DNA from 2 places in the Acidovorax sp. KNOB132 genome. Region 2 is predicted to be linked to the other one. Evidence: predicted binding sites of a transcription regulator. Region 2 holds the regulator's gene; the other holds the start of a gene.
The links. The regulator FliA, encoded in region 2, starts transcription of late flagellar genes. The targets are predictions, from matches to a motif close to CTAAAGTTTNNNNNNNNNNNGCCGNTA.

Region 1 (11,928 bases), on a different contig from region 2:
GGGGTCAGCGTTGTGATCGGCGGTCTAGCCGGAATTTAAGTTACCAAGGAGCATTTCAATGGCCTCTACCATCAACACCAATATTGCTTCGCTCAACGCACAGCGCAATCTGGGCATGTCTGCGAACTCTCTCACCACCTCGATGCAGCGCCTGTCTTCCGGCCTGCGCGTCAACAGCGCCAAGGACGATGCCGCCGGCCTGTCGATCGCCGAGCGCATGAACACCCAGATCAAGGGTCTGACCGTGGCAGCCCGCAACGCCAACGACGGCATCTCGCTGGCCCAGACGGCAGAAGGCGCCCTGGGCAAGGTCGGCGACATGCTGCAACGGATGCGTGAACTGTCGGTGCAGGCCAGCAATGCCACCAACAGCACCAAGGACCGCGCTGCACTGCAGTCCGAAGTCAAGCAGCTCACCGACGAAATCGACCGTGTGGCCAAGCAAACCAGCTTCAACGGCCAGAAGATCCTGGACGGCAGCTTTGCGGGCGCCCTGTTCCAGGTCGGTGCCAACTCCGGTGAAAACATCACCGTCGGCGCTCTGACCAATTCGTCGGCTTCCGGCCTGTCGAACATCGAATACTCCACGGGCAGCGTGACCGCCCTGAATGCTTCCGACACGACGGTCACGGGCTTCGGCACCAAGATCGCCGCCGGTGGCCTGACCATCCAGGTGGGCTCGGCATCCGCCATCGATCTGGGCGAAATCAAGGCCGCTGGCTCTGGTGTGGAACGCCTGGGCCAAGTGGTGTCCGCCATCAACAACAAGTCCGCCGACACCGGTGTGACCGCCTTCCTGACCAAGAAGGACGACGGCACGTACGACCTGGAATTTGCTTCGTCCAAGCTGACCAGTGCAACGCCTCCTGTGCCGGAAACCATCACCTTCGGCGGCACGACCGGCTTCTCCGTGGCGAACACGGGCTTCGCCGCCCCGACGCTGGCGGCCGCCACCGGTACCGACAAGAAGGGTATCGACACCGTGACTGTCGCGACGCAAAAGGACGCATGGGTTTCCCTGAAGAAGATCGACAGCGCGATCGACCAGGTGAACTCCGCACGTGCCGACCTCGGCGCTCTGCAAAGCCGCTTCGAAAACTCGGTGGGCAACATCGACATCCAGGCCGAAAATCTGTCGGCATCGCGTGGCCGGATCGTGGACGCCGACTTCGCCAAGGAAACGGCGAACCTGTCGCGCACGCAGATCCTGCAACAGGCGGGCACTGCGATGGTGGCCCAGGCCAACCAGCTGCCCCAGGGCGTGCTGTCACTGCTGCGTTAATCGGTGGCTTATAAAGGGGATCGGAACGGTCCGAACCCTTTTAAGCGGCGACAGGGCCACTCCTGTCGCCGCTTTTCCTGCTTTTAGATCGAAGCGATTCTCGCCACAATCGTGTATTGATTGTTGATGGCGGCCCCGGCTGCCTGGGAGACCAAAATGGGTATTACCTCGATAGGCATTGGCAGCGGGCTCGACGTCGAAACCATCGTCACCAAGACGGTGGCGCTGGAAAAGCAGCCCCTCGTTCAGCTGCAGGCCAAAGCGGACACCATCCAGACCAAGATTTCCACGTTCTCCCAGGTGAAGTCGTTGCTCTCGACCTTGTCGGATGCCGCGGCCAAGCTGACCCGGGACAGCGCGTGGAACGGCATGGCGGTCAGTTCTTCCAACAGTGCGGCCGTCACGGCCACCGTGTCGGGGATTGCCAGCGCATCGTCGTTCGGCGTGAGTGTGCAGCAACTGGCCCGCGCGCAATCGAATGCGTCCACCGCCGTGGCCAAGGACTCCGTCATTGGCGCAGGCACCATGACCATCCAGCTGGGGACTTGGGACTCCACCGCGAATCCACCGACCTTCGGCGTGGGATCCACGAAGCCGATCAATGTCTCGGTCAGCGCGACCGACACGATCACGAACATCGCCGCCAAGATCAACGAAGGCGATGTCGGCGTCACGGCCACCGTGTTGCGCGATGCCTCCGGCGAGCGGCTCCTGCTGCGCTCCAAGACCACCGGGGAAGCGTCAGGGTTTCGCGTGCAGGTGGCGGAGGACCCGGCGGCGCCGGGCCTCTCGAAGCTCGCCTTCGATCCGCAGAACTCCCCAGGCGTGGGCCTGGCGGCCAATACCATCCAGTACGCACAGAACACGCAGGCCAAGATCAACGGCATCAGCGTGACGTCCAAGGACAACACGTTCACCGAGGCCATTCCCGGGCTGACCCTGACGGTGTCGCAAGTGACCACGACCGACGTGGAAATGGGAGTGAAGGCCGATACCGCGACGATGAAGAAGAACATCCAGGATTTCGTGGATGCCTACAACGCCGTCAATGACCTGCTGGGTTCCTCGACCAAGTACGACAGCGAGAGCAAGACCAAGGGCGTTCTGCAGGGCGACAGCACGGCGGTCGGGCTGCAGAACTCGCTGCGGGCGGCCATCGGTGCCGCTGCGGGCGGCACCGCTGCCCTGCAGACGCTGTCCGACATCGGCCTGGAAGTCCAGCGTGGCGGCAAGCTGACGGTGGACAACACCAAGCTGGACAACGCGCTGAAAACGCCCGACACGCTCAAGCAGTTGTTCGCATCCGACCCAGCCTCGGGCGGTACGGGCACCGGCGCCGCGGTTCGCATGAAGTCGTTCACCTCCGGACTGCTGTCGCTCGACGGCCTCATGAATAACAAGGCCGATGCCCTGGACCTGGAAGTCAAGCGCAACACCTCCGATCAGGACAAGGTGAACAATCGCGCGGCCGTATTGGAAAAGCGCATGCGGGCACAGTACACGGCGCTGGATACCCAGATGGGCAATCTTTCGGCCCTCAACAGCTACATCACGCAGCAGGTCGCCCAGTGGAACAAGTAAGCCCGGCGTCCAGGCCACCCGCCCCCGCGCGGGCTGGCCTGAACCCTGGATAAATCACCGCTGCGCCACTCTGTCAGAACGCCAAAACACCTCGTAAATGTCCTTGAGTTCCTTCTTGATCTGCCGATATTGAATGTAAGTAGCATGAAGGAGTTCTCGATGTACACGCCAGTCAGTTCCCGCGCCGCCTCGGTCTATCGGCAGGTCGGTGTGCAATCCAGTGTGGATGGCGCCTCGCCCCATCAATTGATCCAGATGTTGTTCGATGGCCTGGTGCAATCGCTCAACGCCGCCCGTGGCTCCATGCAGCGCGGCGACGTGGAAGAAAAGGGCCGCCACCTGGGCAAGGCCGTGCGCATCATCGAAGAAGGCCTCAAGGGCGGCCTCAACCCTGTGCAGGGTGGTGAGCTGGCTGCGAATCTCCGTGCGCTGTATGACTACTGCGTGGGCCGGCTCACCATGGCCAACCTGCGCAACGACGTCACCCTGGTGGAAGAAGTGGTCAACCTGATCGTGCCGGTGGCGCAGGGTTGGGGCGAGATCGGTGCCGGCGGCCGTCCTTCGGCCTCCGGTGGGAGAAACTAAGAATGTCTGAAATGCTCATCGATTACTACAAAGCCATCGAAGACAGCAGTGCCAAGATGCTGGAGGCTGCCAAGCTCAAGGATTGGGACGGCGTGGTTCGCTATGAAGGCGCCTGCGCGGTGCTCATCGAGCAACTGCGATTCAAGGCCCAGGAGCACGATCTGTTGCCGGAGCACCGCCGGGAAAAGACGCGCATCATGCAGCGCATCCTGAGCAACGATGCCCAGATTCGCTGCCTGGCGGAACCCTGGCTGTCGCAGTTCGAGCATTTGCTGGAGCGCCAGCCGCAGATGATGCATTGAGGAGGGGTGGGGCCCGCCCTTCGCCGGGCTGTCTGCCCGGCCAGTGCCTCCCGGCGCCACCGCGCAGCGCAGCGCAACGAACGGCAAGCCGGCATGCCTGGCGCGCAGTGCGCCTTCGGCCGTGTTGTTTTCAGGATCGCCGCCGCCGAGAGGGTTTGATGTGGGCGGTGCAGGGAATCGAAAACCCATGCGGCGGATGTATCAGCCGCAGCGGTGCAAGGTACTACCAGTCAAATGGCCTTCCAGTGCAATAAGCACTAGGGCATTAAGCTATAAAAATAATAGCAAATGATGGGTTGGATGTTGCGGGCTGGCGTCAAACCTGCATGTTCATGATGTCGGTGTAGGCCTGAACCATGCGGTTGCGCACGTGCAGCGTGGCCTGAAAGCCGATCTGGGCCTTCTGGATCGCCACCATGGTTTCTTCCAGGCTGACAGCCGGATTTTCCATCTGCACTTCCTTTTGCAGGTCGGCCGCCCGGTTCTGGGAGGCGCTGACCGACTGCAGTGCGCCCTTGAGCGCCGAGGAAAACCCCACTTCCTGCGAGTCCTGCGGTGCCGCGGCACGGCGCGCAAGGCCGGCGCCTGCAAGTGGCGTGGTGGGGCTTGATATGCGGAGGTCCATGGCTGTGTCCGAAGGAATGGCGGGATGGTGCAATCCTAGGGGGCCGGCGCCGCGCCATCCTGGGGAATAGATGGTGAAACGACGGCCTTATCTCGGCTACGTCGGCAAGGGGCTCGTCCAATAATCGCCCCACGCCAACCCTCTGCCGGGTCGGACCTTTTGGAAAGCACCATGTCCGCAGTTGCTGAAGTCCCTGTCATCAGTCCCGCCAACCCCTCGTGGATGCAGCGGTTTTCCGCGCTCGAACGGGGCCAGCGGATGCGCCTGGGCGCAGGCATGGTCTTGCTGATCGCTGCCGTGGTCGCCGCGGTGGTCTTCAGCCGCCAGCCGGACTACCGGGTGCTGTTCGCCAACCTGAGCGACAAGGATGGCGGTGCCATCGTGGCCCAGCTGTCCACGATGAACGTGCCCTACAAATATGCCGAGGGCGGCGGCGCCATCCTGATTCCGGCCGAGCGCGTGCACGACGTGCGCCTGCGCCTGGCCACCCAGGGCTTGCCCAAGGGCTCGGTGACGGGCTTTGAGCTGATGGAGACGAACCGGTTCGGCGTCACCCAGTTCCAGGAGCGGCTGAACTTCCAGCGCGGCCTGGAGGGCGAGCTGACCCGCTCGATCCAGGCGCTGTCTTCGGTGCAAAGCGCACGCGTGCACTTGGCACTGCCCAACCAGAACGGGTTCTTCCGCGAGCAGCAAAAGCCTTCCGCGTCGGTGCTGCTGAGCCTGTTCCCCGGCCGTTTCCTGGACCGCACGCAGCTGGCTGGGATCGTTCATCTGGTGGCCTCCAGCGTGCCGGAGCTGTCGCCCTCCGCCGTGAGCGTGCTGGACGATACCGGCAAGCTGCTGTCGCAGTCCCCCGACACGGCCGCCGGTTCGGGCGTGGACGCACAGCAACTGAGCTACGTGCAGCAGATCGAGCAGCAGTACACGCGCCGTATTTTGGACATCCTGGAGCCGGTGGTGGGCAAGAACAACGTCAAGGCGCAGGTGACGGCCGAGGTCGATTTCAGCCAGACCGAATCCACCTCCGAGCAGCACCGCCCCAACCAGACGCCCGACGCCAGCGCCGTGCGCAGCCAGCAGGTCGTGGAAAGCGCCGGCACCCAGGGCGCCCAGCCGCCCAGCGGTGTGCCCGGCGCCACCAGCAACCAGCCGCCCCAGCCTTCGACCGCGCCCATCAATGGCGCCAACCCCGCACCGACGGCCGCCGGTCAGCAGGGCGCGCAGGGCACGGGCAGCAAGCGCGAATCCATCACCAACTACGAAGTGGACAAGACCGTCCGCGTGACGCGCGGCGGCAGCGGCGCCCTCAAGCGCGTGAGCGCGGCGGTGGTGGTCAACTACCAGGCCGTGGCGGAAGCCGCGGGCAAGGCGCCCACCAACAAGGCCTTGTCGCCCGAGCAACTGGAGCAGATGACGGCGCTGGTGCGCGAAACCATCGGCTTCAACAAGGAGCGTGGCGACTCGGTGAACCTCATGAACACGCCGTTCCTGGTCGATTCCACGCCGGTGGTGGACCTGCCGCTGTGGAAGCAGCCCGAGATGATCGAGCTGGCCAAGAGCCTGGGCTGGCCCGTGGGCATGTCCCTGTTCGCGGCCATGGTACTGCTCGGCCTGGTGCGCCCCGCCATCAAGGGCATGGGCAAGCCCCGGGCGATTCCGGTGGCCCAGGGTGGCCAGCTCGACGCCATCGAGGCGGAAGAGCCGCAGCGCCCGGCGCTGGCCGCGCCGTCCAAGCCCGAGGAGGTCGCCCAGACGCCCGAGCAGCTGCGCCTGGAAGAGGCCCGTGTGCTGGCCAAGGAGAACCCGATGGCCGTGGCGAATATCCTCAAGACGTGGGTCAACGGCGAGTCGTGACGCGGCGCCGTGCGATGATTTCCCACCGACGCATGAAACCACGAGCTTTCCATGGATGACCAAGGCCTGAACGATGCTGCGATTTTGCTGATGTCCCTCGGCGAAGAGGAAGCCGCCGAGGTCTTCAAGCATCTGTCGCCGAAGGAAGTGCAGAAACTGGGCGAGACCATCGCCCGCATGCGCTCGGTTTCGCGCGAGAAGGTCGATTCGGTCATCAACCGCTTTTCCGGCGATGCCGCGGCGCAGAGCCTGCTGGTGTCCGACACCAGCAACTACGTGCGCTCGGTGCTCAAGCGCGCGCTGGGCGACGACAAGGCCGCGTTGCTGATCGACCGGATTCTCCAGGGCGGCGACGTTTCCGGCATCGAAAGCCTGAAGTGGATGGACCCGCTGTCGGTGGCCGAACTGCTGCGCAACGAGCACCCGCAGATCGTCGCTGCCATCCTGGTGCACCTGGATTCCGAGCAGGCCGCTGCCGTGCTGATGCAGCTCACCGACCGCCAGCGCAGCGAGGTGCTGCTGCGCGTGGCCACACTGGAGGGCATCCAGCCCACTGCGCTCAAGGACCTCAACGAGGTGCTGTTCAAGGTGCTGGCGGGTGGCGACAAGATCCGCAAGAGTTCGCTGGGCGGCGTCAAGGCAGCGGCCGAGATCATCAACCTGCTGGGCTCCAACATGGACAGCGTGGTGCTGGAGTCGATCCGGGGCTACGACCCCGACCTGGCCCAGAAGATCATGGACAAGATGTTTGTCTTCGACGACGTGGCCAAGCTCGACGACCGTGCGATTCAGACCGTGCTCAAGGAAGTGGCGTCCGAAACGCTCATCGTGGCGCTCAAGGGCGCCGTGCCCGAGCTGCGCGAGAAATTCCTGGCCAACATGTCGTCGCGCGCCGCCGAGGCCATGCGCGAAGACCTGGAGTCGCGTGGCCCGATGCGGCTGTCCGAAGTCGAGGCCCAGCAAAAGGAAATCCTCAAGACCGTTCGCCGCCTGTCGGATGAAGGCCAGATCGTGATCGGAGGCGGCGGTGATGACGCATTCGTATAACCCGCGCAGCTACACGCGGTTCATCCCCAGCGAAGAGGTCGGGGAGGTGACCCAGTGGCAGTTCGGCGCCGTGGACGGATCGGACCTGCTGCCCCCGGCGCCAGAGCCCGAACCGGAGCCCCTGCCAGTCGTCTTTGACGAGGCCACGCACCTGAGCGCCCTGGAAGCAGCGCGGCAGGAGGGCTTCGAGCAGGGCCAAGCCCATGGCGAGGAAAAGGCTGGGCTGGAATGGCAGCAGCGCATGGACGACTACATCGCCGGCCAGGGACAGGAGGTCGCGCAGCGGATGGACCAGGTGGTGCAGGCGGCCCAGGCCAGCCTCGTCCACATGCAGCAGCATGTCGCGCAGGAAGTGCTGCAGCTGGCCTGCGACATTGCTCGCCAGGTGATCCGCCAGGAACTGTCGAGCCAGCCGCAGGCCTTGCTGCCCGTGGTGCGCGAAGCCCTGGGGATGCTGATCGCCGAAGGCCGCCCGGCCACGGTGCGCATGAATCCCGCCGACTGGGAGGTGCTTGAAAAACCGCTGGGCGAAGCCTATGCGGGGGCCAAAGTGCAGTGGCTGCCCGATGCGGCCGTGGCCGCAGGCGATTGCTTCGTGGAGTCGGCCGGGACGGTGATCGATGGCTCGCTGGGCCGGCGCTGGGAGCGTGCGATCGCCGCGCTGGGCCTGGCGTCCGCCTGGGATGCCGAAGGGGAGAAGGCCCATGGCTGACACCCTCCCTGAAACTTCGCTGTTGCCGGATGCACCCGCTGGGGCTGATGTCCAGAGCCCGGCGGACACGGCCTGGGGCCGTTTCATGGCGGATGCGCGGGCCCGCGTCGCGCAGGGCGCGCCCCTGGAAACCCGCGGCACGCTCACCCGATTGACGGGGCTGGTGCTGGAGGCCGTTGGTATCCGCGTGCCCGTGGGGTCGCAGTGCATGGTGCAGATGCCTGGCCACGAGCCGGTGCTGGCGGAGGTCGTCGGGTTCTCGGCCGACCGCGCTTTCCTGATGCCGGCGGGTGACATCCACGGGCTGTCCAGTGGGGCCAGCGTGGTGCCTGCGGCGGCATATGTGCCCCAGCCGAGGCTCGGCGAGGACGCCCGGCCATCGCCGGCCGCCGGCGTGCTGCGGCTGCCGATGGGTGACGGGCTGCTGGGGCGCGTGATCGATTCCCAGGGCATTCCGCTGGACCATGGCGGTGCCGTGGTCAACGTGAATTCCGAGCCCATGGACCGGCGCCAGATCAACGCCATGGACCGCGATCCCGTGCGCGAGACCCTGGACACGGGCGTGCGTGCCATCAACGCCCTGCTCACCGTAGGGCGCGGCCAGCGCCTGGGGCTGTTCGCCGGCTCCGGCGTGGGCAAGAGCGTGCTCCTGGGGATGATGGCGCGCTACACGCAGGCCGATGTGATCGTCGTCGGCCTGATTGGCGAACGTGGCCGCGAGGTCAAGGAATTCGTGGAAGACATCCTCGGAGAGGAAGACCGGGGTCGCGCCGTCGTGGTGGCGGCGCCGGCCGATGCGCCGCCGCTGCTGCGCATGCAGGGCGCCGCGTACGCCACGGCGATTGCGGAGCACTTTCGCGACAAGGGCAAGCACGTGCTGCTGCTGATGGATTCGCTCACCCGCTATGCCATGGCGCAGCGCGAGATCGCGCTGGCCATCGGCGAGCCGCCCGCCACCAAGGGTTACCCGCCCAGCTGCTTTGCCAAGCTGCCGGCGCTGGTGGAGCGCAGCGGCAACGGATTGCACGGGGTGGGCTCCATCACGGCCTTCTACACAGTGCTGTCCGAAGGCGATGATCAGCAGGACCCGATCGCCGATGCGGCGCGCGCCATCTTGGATGGGCACATCGTGCTGTCCCGCGCGCTGGCGGAAACGGGGCACTTTCCGGCCATCGACATCGAGCAGTCGGCCTCGCGCGTGATGCACAACGTGGTGTCGCGGGAGCATTTCGAACTGGCCCGGCGGTTCCGCGCGGTGTATTCGCGCTACCAGAAGAGCCGTGACCTGATCCAGGTGGGCGCCTACATGAGCGGCTCCGACCCGGCGCTGGACGAAGCCATCCGGCTGCAGCCCGCCATGGCGGACTTTTTGCAGCAGAACATGTTCGAAGCGGCGCCCATGGGCGAAAGCCTGGGCTTCATGGGCGCGGTGCTCAACCATTGATGGGCCAGGGGTGAACCGACCATGTCTTCGCTGAATGCTTTTCTGGTGGCCGTCGAAATGGCCGAGCGCAAGCGCGACGAGGCGCGGCAGGTGCTGCAGGACGCGCAGCGCGCGCGCCAGGCATCGCAGGCCCAACTGCAGCAACTGGAAGGCTACGCGCTGGAAACCCAGGGACGCTGGGGCGCGCAGGCCGACACCACCGTCAAGCCCGAAGTCATGTACCACCACTACCAGTTCATGGACCGGCTCGCCCATGCGGTCGGCCTGCAGACCGGGGTGGTGGGCGACCAGGCCGGGCGCGTGGAACATGCCACCCGTGCCGTGCTTGCGGCCGAGTTGCGGCTGTCGGCATTGAGGAAAGTGGTCGAGAAACGGCGCCGCGAGATGGACAAGCTCCAGGCGCGTCGCGATCAGAAGCAAACCGATGAGCGCGCTGCGCTGCAATTCGGCAAGGAAAATGCAACCCAGGGCCAGCAGGGGCCGAAGGAGTGGTGAACATGGAACCGACACGCATCAACAGCTCGCACACGACCCACGAGACGCGCGGCGCGCGTGCCGCCGGCAAGGCCAGCTCAGCGCAGGATGCTACGCAGCAGGCCGCGGGGCAGGGTGGCTTCTCCCTGCTGCTGGCCGCCATGGATACCACTGCATTCGGGGATGGCACCGCAGGGGCCCTGCCGGCCGATCCAAGCGCGGCCCAGGCCACCTGGCTGCAGGCCGGCGAAGCCGGTGCACTGCCGTTGGACCCTGCCGCACTGGCGGCGCTGCAGGGGGGGCAGTTTCCTACCCAGCTGCCCCAAGGCCAGGGGCAGATCCTGGCACAGGCTGGTGCGCAGCAGGGCATGCTGGGCCAACCGCTGGGCCGGGTGTTGGGCGACAACGCTGGAACGGGCGCCTGGGCCAATGGATTCAACGGCCTGATGGACTCGGGCAGCCTGGTCGGACAGACGGCCTGGATGGACCGTGCAACGGATCTGTCCGATGCGGCTGCACCGGTGGTCCCTGGCAGCACGCCTCATAAGGGCCTGCAGGCGCGCCTTTCGGCGGCTGCGGGTTCCTCAGCTGCCGGTTTGGGCGTGGACCCATCCGCGGCAGGAACGGGTGCTGCCGGCCTGCGCAATGCGCTGGGCAAGGAAGACAGGAAGCCGGCTTCGGCAGAGATGCCTGGCGCATTGACCGCAGCGGTCGCTGCCTTGGCGCCGGACCGGCGCGATGGAGCGGGCGCCGCCGGGGGGGCCGGCATTGGCGCGGGCACCGCAGGATGCCCTGGGTGCGGCTGTGCCGGTCGCTGGCGCGCTGGCCGAAGCGGTGGCGTTGCGCTCTTCGGAGCGTGGCATGGAGTCCGGGGCCTCCGATGGGCCATCGTCACGGGGTGGCGCTTCCGGAGCGGAGTCCGGAATGGGCTTTTCCCTGAGCGACGCGCCGGTGGCCAACGATGGCTCAGGTGTGCTGGCCGACCCATCCCAGGTGGGGGTGGAGGACCAGATCGCCGAACAGGTCGCCTACTGGGTGCACCAGAAAACACAGAACGCCGAACTCACCATCGATCGTGAAGGCCAGCCCGTGGAGGTCATGGTGTCGCTGTCGGGCAATGAAGCGCATGTCACGTTCCGCAGTGACCAAGCCAACACCCGCGAATGGCTGGACTCCAGCGCGGCGCAACTGCGGGATCTGTTGCGCAGCGAGGGGCTGGAGTTGTCCGGTGTCACCGTGGGGCAGTCGGGTAGCGACGGTGCAGGGGCTTCGGGCAGCGACGGCCGCCGCCCCGCTTCGGACCGCGACGGACCGGCACGGCACGCCCAGGTGCAGGCCGCCGCCGGCGTGGGCTCGGGAGCGGGCTTGGCCGTGAAGAGCCCCTCGGGTTCCGCCCGCGCGCTGGACGTCTTTGCCTGAACGCGAGCCGGCCCAGGCGCACCGGGCCGAAGAATGGCCGCAGGCGGCATGTCCGGGTGGGCCGGCATCCCGCTCGGTTCTGGACGAAGCGCCGCCCTAGGAGGCTGAAAGCCATGGTTTTGGGCTTTTATTCTGGCTATTATCGAAAGCCGGGACGCCCAATAATGGGGACATCGAATGAGGTGTGCCGCCTGTGCGGCCCTCGCTGTGCCGCCCTGTCCTGAATTTGTTGCGCAAGGAATCCCAACGTGTCTGCCAATCCTGCCGCCGCAGCGCCACCCAAGGCCAAGAGCAAGAAGATGCTCATTATCGGTGTGGTCGTTGCCCTGCTGGTCATCGCTGGTGCAGGCGCGGCCTGGTTCATCATGAGCAGCCGCAGCCACGCCGAAGACGAAGAGGGCGCGGAGGCCCGCCCCCACGCTCCGGCAGCGCCCAAGGTGGCACCCACCTTCCTGCCCATCGACAACATGGTCGTGAACCTAGCCGATACTGGTGGAGAGCGATTCGCCCAGATCGGTCTCACGCTGGAACTGGCCGATGCGAAAACGGCAGAGCAGGTCAAGCTCTACCTGCCGAGCATCCGCAGCGCCATCCTGATGCTGG
Region 2 (8,365 bases):
CCTGAAGACCGACGCGCACGTCCGCCCCCTGTACGAAGAAGGCGGCATCTACGCCATGGTGGGCTCCACCGGCGTGGGCAAGACCACCACCACAGCCAAGCTCGCCGCTCTGTGCGCCCGCATCCACGGCCCGGGCAGCGTCGGCCTCATCACGCTGGACACGTACCGGGTCGGCGCCCACGAACAGCTGCGCACCTATGGCCGCATGCTGGGCGTCGTGGCCCACCTGGCGCACGACCGCGCCGCGCTGCAGGACCTGCTCGGCCTGCTGGGCGGCAAGAAGATGGTGCTCATCGACACCACCGGCGTCGCACCGCGCGACCCGCGCAAGCGCGACATGCTGGATGTGCTGGACCTGCCCAACGTCAACCGCCTGCTGGTGCTGAACGCCGGCTGCCACGGCGACACGCTGGACGACGTGCTCAGCGCCTTCAAGACCGCCGGCTCGCAGCAGGCCATCCTGTCCAAGGTGGACGAAGCCGTGAAGCTCGGCCCTTCGATCGACGCCCTGATCCGCCACCAGATGGTGCTGCGCGGCGTGACCAACGGCCAGCGCGTGCCCGAGGACTGGGAGGCCGCCGATGCGCACAAGCTCATCAGCACCTCGATGCGCTCGCCCGCCAAGTCGGCCTTCGACCCCAAGGCGTCGGACCTGAACTTCTTCTTCTCGCACTCGCCCGAGCTGGCCTCGGAAAGGGGACTGGTCGATGCTTGATACCGGATTCCACCAGGCCACGAGCCTGCACAGCATCACGCCGCAGTCGGACCTGCGGGTCGTGTCTGTCGTGGCGCAGCCCGACGCCGCCTACGGACTGGAAACCCTGTGGCAGGTGTGTTCCAGCCTGCAGCGGCTGGGGTATCCCGTGGCCGTGCTGGACGGCACCGCCCGCGAAACCGACGACGCGCCGGGCCTGGCCCACCTGCTGGCCGAGCCCTCCTGGCAGAACGGCGCCCCGCTCGAAACCGGCCCGGCGGCCTCGTCGCTGGCGGTGATTCCGGCCGGCTACGGCATGCAGCGCCTCGCCCGCCAGACCGCCGACGGCCCGGCCGCGATGCAGGCGCTGCAACCCTTCTTTCGCACCTATGCGCTGCTGGTGCTCTACGCCAGCGCCGAGGTGCTGGCACCATTGGTGCGCGCGACCTCGGCCATCCCCCTGGTGATCGCCGAAGGCGGCCCCGACAGCGTGGTGCAAAGCTACCGGCAACTGAAACACATGGCGATGCACGCCGGCGTGCACTGCTCGGTGGCCTCCATCCTGCCGCCCGGCGGGCCGGCCCAGGCCGACCCGACGCATGCGGCGTTGAACACGCTGCAGCGCTGCGCCGAGCGGCACCTGGGCAGCGGCATCCTGACCAGCACGGTGCGCGCCAACCACGCCCAGGACGTGCAGCGCCTGGCCTTGCAACTGCTGGAAAACGCGTGCACCATTGGCGCCGCAACGCCGACCCCCACCCCGCCCTTCGGCATGACGGAGACGGCAGCGCATTTCGCCCGGAGACATTGACCCGATGTACACCGCCAAAGGACAGCTCGACCGCGATGCGCTGATCCGCCAGCACGTGCCGCTGGTTCGCCGGATTGCGCACCACATGATCGCCAAGCTCCCGCCCAACGTGGAGCTGGACGACCTCATCCAGGTGGGCATGATGGGCTTGAGCGAGGCCCTGTCGCGCTACGAGGTGGCGCAGGGCGTGCAGTTCGAGACCTTCGCCACCCAGCGCATCCGCGGCGCCATGCTCGACGAATTGCGCGAGGGCGACTGGATGTCCCGCAGTTCGCGCAAGAGCCAGAAGGAAATCGAACACGCCGTCCACCGGCTGGAGCAGAAACTCGGGCGCAGCCCGCTGGAATCCGAGATCGCCGCCGAGCTGGACCTGAGCCTGGGCGAATACCAGACGCTGCTGGGCAAGGTGCGCGGCACGCAGTTGGTCTACCTGGAAGACATGACGCGGGGCGACGACGGCGACGACGGGTTTCTCGACCGGCACGTGGCCGACGGCGAAGCCGACCCGATGGCCATGCTGCGCGACCAGCGGCTCAAGGCCTCGCTGGTCGCCGCCATCAAGAGCCTGCCGGAGCGCGAGCAGCACATCATGGGCATGTATTACGAGCACGACATGAACCTGAAGGAGATCGCGGCCGTGCTGGGCGTGACCGAATCGCGCATCTGCCAGTTGCACAGCCAGTCCATCGCCCGGCTGCGGGCCAAGATGCGCAGCCACTAGCGGAGCGCCGCCGTCCCACCGGACGCGCCCCTGGCGCCAACGAAAAAGGCCGCATGCAGATGCGGCCTTTTTGCTTTGGGAGGCTGGCTTTTACCAGGAGCGAAGGGAAAGCCGGGCGGGATCAGCCCTGCGACCGGTAGATCCGAGCGGCGCCGCCCGAGCGTGCCGGAGCACCGTTTCCGTAGGTCGCAGCCTCCTGGGGCGGCAGCAGGGTCGCCACCTGGCGCTCGGTCAACGCGGACAGGCGCGCCAATTGTTCACGCTGCTGGGACAACTGGCTGCGAAGGGCCTGGATGCGGCGCTGGATGTCGGCCGGCAATTCGGTGGGGCGGGGGATTTTCTGGAGCGCCTGGGACAGATCGAGAGCGGCCTGGCGCAACAGGGGGGCGGTGCGTTCTACCGCGAGCGCGTCGGTTTCCAGCAGGGCGGCACCGACGTCTTTCAACCGGGATTCGACTTCAGACAGCGTGGTTTCGAATTGCATGGGTGGATCCTGTGCCGATCAACCCCTGCAGGAAACCCGGGGTCAGTGGCTGTTGCTGGTGTGGGAGATGATTTCCTGCGCATTGGACAGCAGCTTGTCCGCGATCGCATCGGCGTCCACCGAGAAGGTGCCCTTTTCGATGGCGGCGCGCACGGCCTTCACCTTGTTGGCATCGAAATCGGTGCCGGCGCGGCCGTTGGCTTCGAGTCCGCGGGCGGCGCTGGAAAACGTAACAGGCACGCCAGCGGCCGCAGCGGCAGCGGGCGCGGCGCTCTTGGCAGCCGTTTCGGCGGCAGCTGCAGGGGCCTTGGCCTGCTTGGCAGCCGTGGCGGCTTGCGACACTGCATTGGCTATTTCGGGGTTTTGACCTATCTTCATCGCTCTCTCCCACCCCGCTCGATGTGGGGCACAGTAGCAATGTTTTCGACCACTTCGACAGGGACTTTAGGCTTTTCTTGGGCCCCATCGCTTACAAAGTGATCTCTACTGTTCCATTTTCGGACACAACACCGGCGACGACACGGCCATTCTCCATACGGATGCGCACAGTCTCGCCGACGGCGCCTGCGGTGATCGCCTGGCCTGCGGATGTTACCGAATAACCCCGCCCCTGCGCCACCACCCGCACCGCGGCCCCCGCCTTGAACAGGGTCGGCGCCTTCACCATGTGCTGGCGCACGGCCTGGCCGGCCATGAGCTGGCGCGAGGCCACCATGCCGACCCAGCTGTCGGGATTGGCCACGATCGCGGTGGTTTCCGCCGCCCAGTCCACTTCGGCCTCGGTCGCATCGGCGGCCGTGAGCACGGCCCCGGACGCGACATTGCCCGTGAGCACCCACGCCGGGCCATACGCCTTGACGGTGACGGGCAGGAACACGTTCCACGCGGTGGCACCGTCCACGCAGCGCAGCCCGAGGCGGGTGCGGCCCCACAGCCGCGAGCCGGCAGGCAGGTAGGGCTCGACGCGGGCGCATGGCGCCAAGCGCAGGCGGGGGTCCAAGGCCCCCACGCTCACTTCCATGCGCAGCGGCATGCTGGCCGTGCCCGACTGGCCGCGCTGCAGCGCATCGTCCAGCCAGCGCTGGGTGATTCCGCCCAGGTCCGCCGCCGGTTCGGCCACGGCCTGGGCCCGCAGCGCCGCGGCGGGCAGGGCAAAGGCCGCCGCCAGAGCGGCCATCCGGGCCAGGCGCAGGGTGGGAAGGAATCGGGGAGCGGTGGTGTGTGACATGGGAAAGCCTCCTGTGGCGGGGAATGCGCCGCCCAACAGGGAAGGCCATTCGACCCCTGGCACTTTAGGGCCGGCCGGCGCGCACGAAGCACCGAACTGCGCGCCAATCGCCGCGTTCTTCGCGCTTTAGAAAAACCGGCCCATTTCCATAATCGAACCCACGCCGGAACCCCTCTTTTCTCCGGCCAGGACCCAACGCTTTGCGAGGCTGACATGCTCAACAAGATGACTGAAAGGCTGGATTTCCACGGCAACGCGCTTTTGCTGCGTGCCGAGCGCCAGCGTGCCATCGCGAGCAACATCGCCAATGCCGACACGCCGGGCTACGTGGCCCGCGACTTCAATTTCGCCGACGCGATGCGCGATGCGACCGGCGGCGGCTCGACCACGCTGAGCACCGGATCGGGGTCGACCATGTCCCTGGCCACCGGCCAGCGCCAGCAAAGCGCCACCGATCCGCGCCACATTCCGCTGCCGGCCGCCACGACAGGCATGGGATCGGGCAGCACGCTGGGCTACTCGGTGCAGACCCAGCCCAACCTGGACAACAACACGGTGGACCTCGATCGCGAGCGGGCCGCCTTCGTGGACAACGCCGTGCGCTACGAAGCCACGCTGCGGTTCATCAACGGCAACGCCAAGACGATGCTGAGCGCCATCCAGGGCCAGTAAGCGCCGCAACGCCACCACCCACGGAAAGCGGAAACCGCCATGTCCATGTTCTCCATCTTCAACGTCTCGGGCAGCGCCATCAGTGCGCAGTCGCAGCGGCTCAACGTGGTGGCCAGCAACCTGGCCAACGTCGAGGCCGTCGCCGGCCCGGACGGCCAGGCCTACAAGGCGCGCCAGGTGGTGTTCCAGACGGCGCCGATGGGCGCCGAGAGCGCCGCCGGCGTGCGGGTGAGCGCCATCAGCGAGAGCAACGCGCCGGGCAAGCGGGTGCACGACCCGAGCCACCCGTCCGCCGATGCGGAGGGCTACGTCACCCATTCCAACGTGAACGCGGTGGAGGAGATGGTCAACATGATCTCCGCCTCGCGCTCCTACCAGAACAACGTCGAGGTCATGAACACGGCCAAGTCGCTGCTCCTCAAGACCCTGCAGATGGGCCAGTAACTTTTCGGGAAGAACCTCGCCATGATCCTCAATCCCATCGGCTCCACCGCCACCGTGAATTCGGGCACCAGCGCCAATTCGGCCACCGACCCCAACGCCGCGCAGGACCGCTTCCTGAAGCTGCTGGTCGCGCAGTTGAACAACCAGGATCCGATGAATCCGATGGACAACGCGCAGATGACCTCGCAGATGGCGCAGATCAACACCGTCACCGGCATCCAGACGCTGAACCTCACCATGCAGACCATGGCCGAGCAGTTTTCCACGATGCAGACGCTGCAGGGCACGGCCATGATCGGCCGCTCGGTGCTCGCGGAAGGCTCCAAGATGACCTACACCGACAGCACGGGCAAGGGCTACTTCGAGCTGGCCGGCGCGGCGACCAGCACCAAGGTCGAGGTCGTCACGCCCGGCGGCGCCGTCGTCGGCACGGTGGACATGGGCGCGCAGGACAAGGGCCGCCACGAGTTCGAGTTCGATGCCAGCAAGTACGCGGGCAACAAGAGCGACCTGCAGTTCCGCGTGGTCGCCTCCACCAAGGACGGCACCGTGCAGTCCACGGCGCTCATGCAGGCGAAGGTGGTGGGCACCGGCTCCAACAGCGGCGCGCTGACGCTCGACCTGGACACCGGCAGCACCGTCAACTACAGCCAGATCAAAGCGGTGCTCTGACCGGCACGCCCTTCCCACCTATCCACGCGCTTTCCTTCTTCCTCTCAGGAGAACACCATGAGCTTTCAGCAAGGCCTGTCCGGCCTCAACGCCGCCAGCAAGAACCTGGACGTGATCGGCCACAACATCGCCAACTCCAACACGGTGGGCTTCAAGGCCTCCCGCGCCGAGTTCGCTGAAATGGTGGCCTCGGCCATCGGCTCCGCGGGGGGAACCAACGCCGGCATCGGCGTGGAGACCGCCGACGTGGCGCAGCAGTTCAACCAGGGCAACCTGTCGATCACCGGCAACAGCCTGGATGTGGCGATCAACGGCGACGGCTTCTTCAAGCTGCAGCAGCCCGATGGCACCAATGCCTATACCCGTGCGGGCAATTTCAAGCTCGACGACCTGGGCAACGTGGTCACCAACAGCGGTGCCAAGGTGATGGGCTACACGGTGGACCCGGCCACGGGCCTGCGCACGGCCAGCAACGCCACGCCGCTGTCGTTCCCCACCTCGCAGCCGATCCCGGCCAAGCAGACCACGTCGATCACCGCATCGTTCAACCTCGACGCGCGCGCGCCGGACGCCGCGGGCGACTCCACCGCCACGCCGCCCGTGCCCGCCACGCCGCGCGCCACCTACGGCACCTCGATCAACGTCTACGACAGCCAGGGCGTCGCCAAGCCGGTGAGCCTGTACTTCCAGAAGAACGGCGCCAACACCTGGGACGTGTACGACAAGCTGGACGATCCCACGGCGACGCCGCCCGTGGTGGCCGCGCCCGTCGGCCAGATCACCTTCGACAACAACGGCAAGATCACCGCGCCCGCGGCGACCCCGCCCGCCACCGGCTTTCAACTGCCGCTCACGATCTCGCCCACGCCACCCAACCCGAACAACCTCACGGACTACAGCGTGAACGTGAAGCTGGACGGCGTGACGCAGTTCGGCACCAAGTTCGCCGTGTCCGACCTGTCGCAGGACGGCTACACCGCCGGGGAGCTGACGGGCATCAACATCGAAAACAACGGCATGGTGATGACGCGCTACTCCAACGGCGTGACGCGCGCCGAGGGGCAACTGGCGCTGGCCAGCTTCCGCAACACGCAGGGCCTGGCGTCCATCGGCAACAACAACTGGGCCGAAACCTTCGAATCCGGCCAGGCCGTGATGGGCGCGCCCACCGACGGCAAGTTCGGTGCCCTGCGCTCCGGCGCGCTGGAAGACTCCAACGTGGACCTGACGGCCGAGCTGGTGAACATGATGACGGCGCAGCGGGCCTACCAGGCCAACGCGCAGACCATCAAGACGCAGGACCAGGTGATGTCCACGCTGGTCAACCTGCGCTGATCCTTTTCCTGAACCCCACCCCTACCGACTGAGACGCCTGCGCGAGACCCTCCATGGACCACATCATCTACACCTCGATGACGGGCGCCAGCGCTGCCGCGCAGCGCCAGTCGGTGCTGGCCAACAACCTGGCCAACGCCTCCACGAACGGCTTCCGGGCGGAAATGTCCACCTTCCGCGCCGTGCCGGTGCAGGGCGACGGTGCCAAGACCCGCGTGTTCGCCCTGGAGGCCACCTCGGGCCACTCCGAAGCGTCCGGCCCGGTGCAGCGCACCGGCCGCAACCTGGATGCCATGGCGGTGGGCAATGCCTGGTTCGCCGTGCAGGGGCTCGACGGCACCGAGGCCTACACCCGCAACGGCAGCCTGGAAGTCTCGGCCACGGGCCAGTTGCTCACGAGCAACGGCCTGACCGTGCTCTCGGACGGCGGAGGCCCCATCGACGTGCCCCAGGGCGCGGAGATCGCGCTGGGCTCGGACGGGACCATCACCGCCAAGGTCGGCAGCCAGCGCCCCGCAGCCGTGGGGCGCCTGAAGCTGGCCACGCCCACGCTGGAAGACCCGCTCAAGCGCGGCGACGACGCCCTGTTTCGCACCACCTCGGGCGATCCGCTGCCCAGCGATCCCAATGCCCGCATGCTGTCCGGCGCGCTGGAAGGCTCCAACGTGAATGCCGTGGAGAGCATGGTCGGAATGATCGCCGCCTCCCGCCAGTTCGAGGCGCAGCTGCGCCTGCTGCAGACGGCCGAGACCAACGACAAGTCGGCCAGCCAGCTGCTGAGCCTCAACGGCTGACCGCCGAGCCCGACGCAACCGCCTCCCCAAAGGAACCGCCATGATCAATTCCCTGTGGATCGCCAAGACCGGCATGTCCGCCCAGCAAACCCAGCTGGATGTCATCTCGCACAACCTGGCCAACGTCTCCACCAACGGCTACAAGCGCAACAACGCGGTCTTCGAAGACCTGATCTACCAGAACCAGCGCCAGGTCGGCGCGCAGACCACCGAGCAGAACCAGTTGCCCACCGGCCTGCACCTGGGCCTGGGCGTGCGCACGGTGGCCACCAGCCGCAACTTCACTCAGGGCAGCCTGCAGCAGTCCAACAACAACCTGGACGTGGCGATCAACGGCAACGGTTTCTTCGAAATCACCCAGCCCGACGGCACCATCGGCTACACCCGAGACGGCTCGTTCCAGCTGGACGCGCAGGGCCGCATGGTCACCTCCAGCGGCCTGCCGGTGGCCAACGGCATCACCGTGCCCGCCAACGCCACGGCCATCAGCATCAGCACCGAGGGCGTGGT

Region 1: fliS (flagellar export chaperone FliS) is a predicted target of FliA. The motif match lies at 2,966-2,992, and genes of this name have one in related genera.

What each region holds. Positions count from the first base shown of each region.
Region 1 is NZ_BAAJYT010000013.1:14,349-26,276, reverse strand. It holds gene AC27IO_RS04005 (flagellin) at 59-1,282, shown strand; gene fliD (flagellar filament capping protein FliD) at 1,439-2,863, shown strand; gene fliS (flagellar export chaperone FliS) at 3,023-3,448, shown strand; gene AC27IO_RS03990 (flagellar protein FliT) at 3,451-3,750, shown strand; gene fliE (flagellar hook-basal body complex protein FliE) at 4,067-4,375, opposite strand; gene fliF (flagellar basal-body MS-ring/collar protein FliF) at 4,547-6,229, shown strand; gene fliG (flagellar motor switch protein FliG) at 6,281-7,276, shown strand; gene AC27IO_RS03970 (FliH/SctL family protein) at 7,260-7,988, shown strand; gene fliI (flagellar protein export ATPase FliI) at 8,074-9,432, shown strand; gene fliJ (flagellar export protein FliJ) at 9,454-9,927, shown strand; gene fliK (flagellar hook-length control protein FliK) at 10,831-11,325, shown strand; gene AC27IO_RS03950 (flagellar basal body-associated FliL family protein) at 11,574-11,928, shown strand, end outside.
Region 2 is NZ_BAAJYT010000147.1:573-8,937, forward strand. It holds partial or broken gene flhF (flagellar biosynthesis GTPase FlhF) at 1-715, shown strand, start outside; gene AC27IO_RS16500 (hypothetical protein) at 708-1,505, shown strand; gene AC27IO_RS16505 (RNA polymerase sigma factor FliA) at 1,510-2,226, shown strand; gene AC27IO_RS16510 (hypothetical protein) at 2,348-2,710, opposite strand; gene flgM (flagellar biosynthesis anti-sigma factor FlgM) at 2,753-3,088, opposite strand; gene flgA (flagellar basal body P-ring formation chaperone FlgA) at 3,180-3,938, opposite strand; gene flgB (flagellar basal body rod protein FlgB) at 4,152-4,610, shown strand; gene flgC (flagellar basal body rod protein FlgC) at 4,650-5,054, shown strand; gene AC27IO_RS16535 (flagellar hook assembly protein FlgD) at 5,076-5,726, shown strand; gene flgE (flagellar hook protein FlgE) at 5,784-7,061, shown strand; gene flgF (flagellar basal-body rod protein FlgF) at 7,115-7,855, shown strand; gene flgG (flagellar basal-body rod protein FlgG) at 7,896-8,365, shown strand, end outside.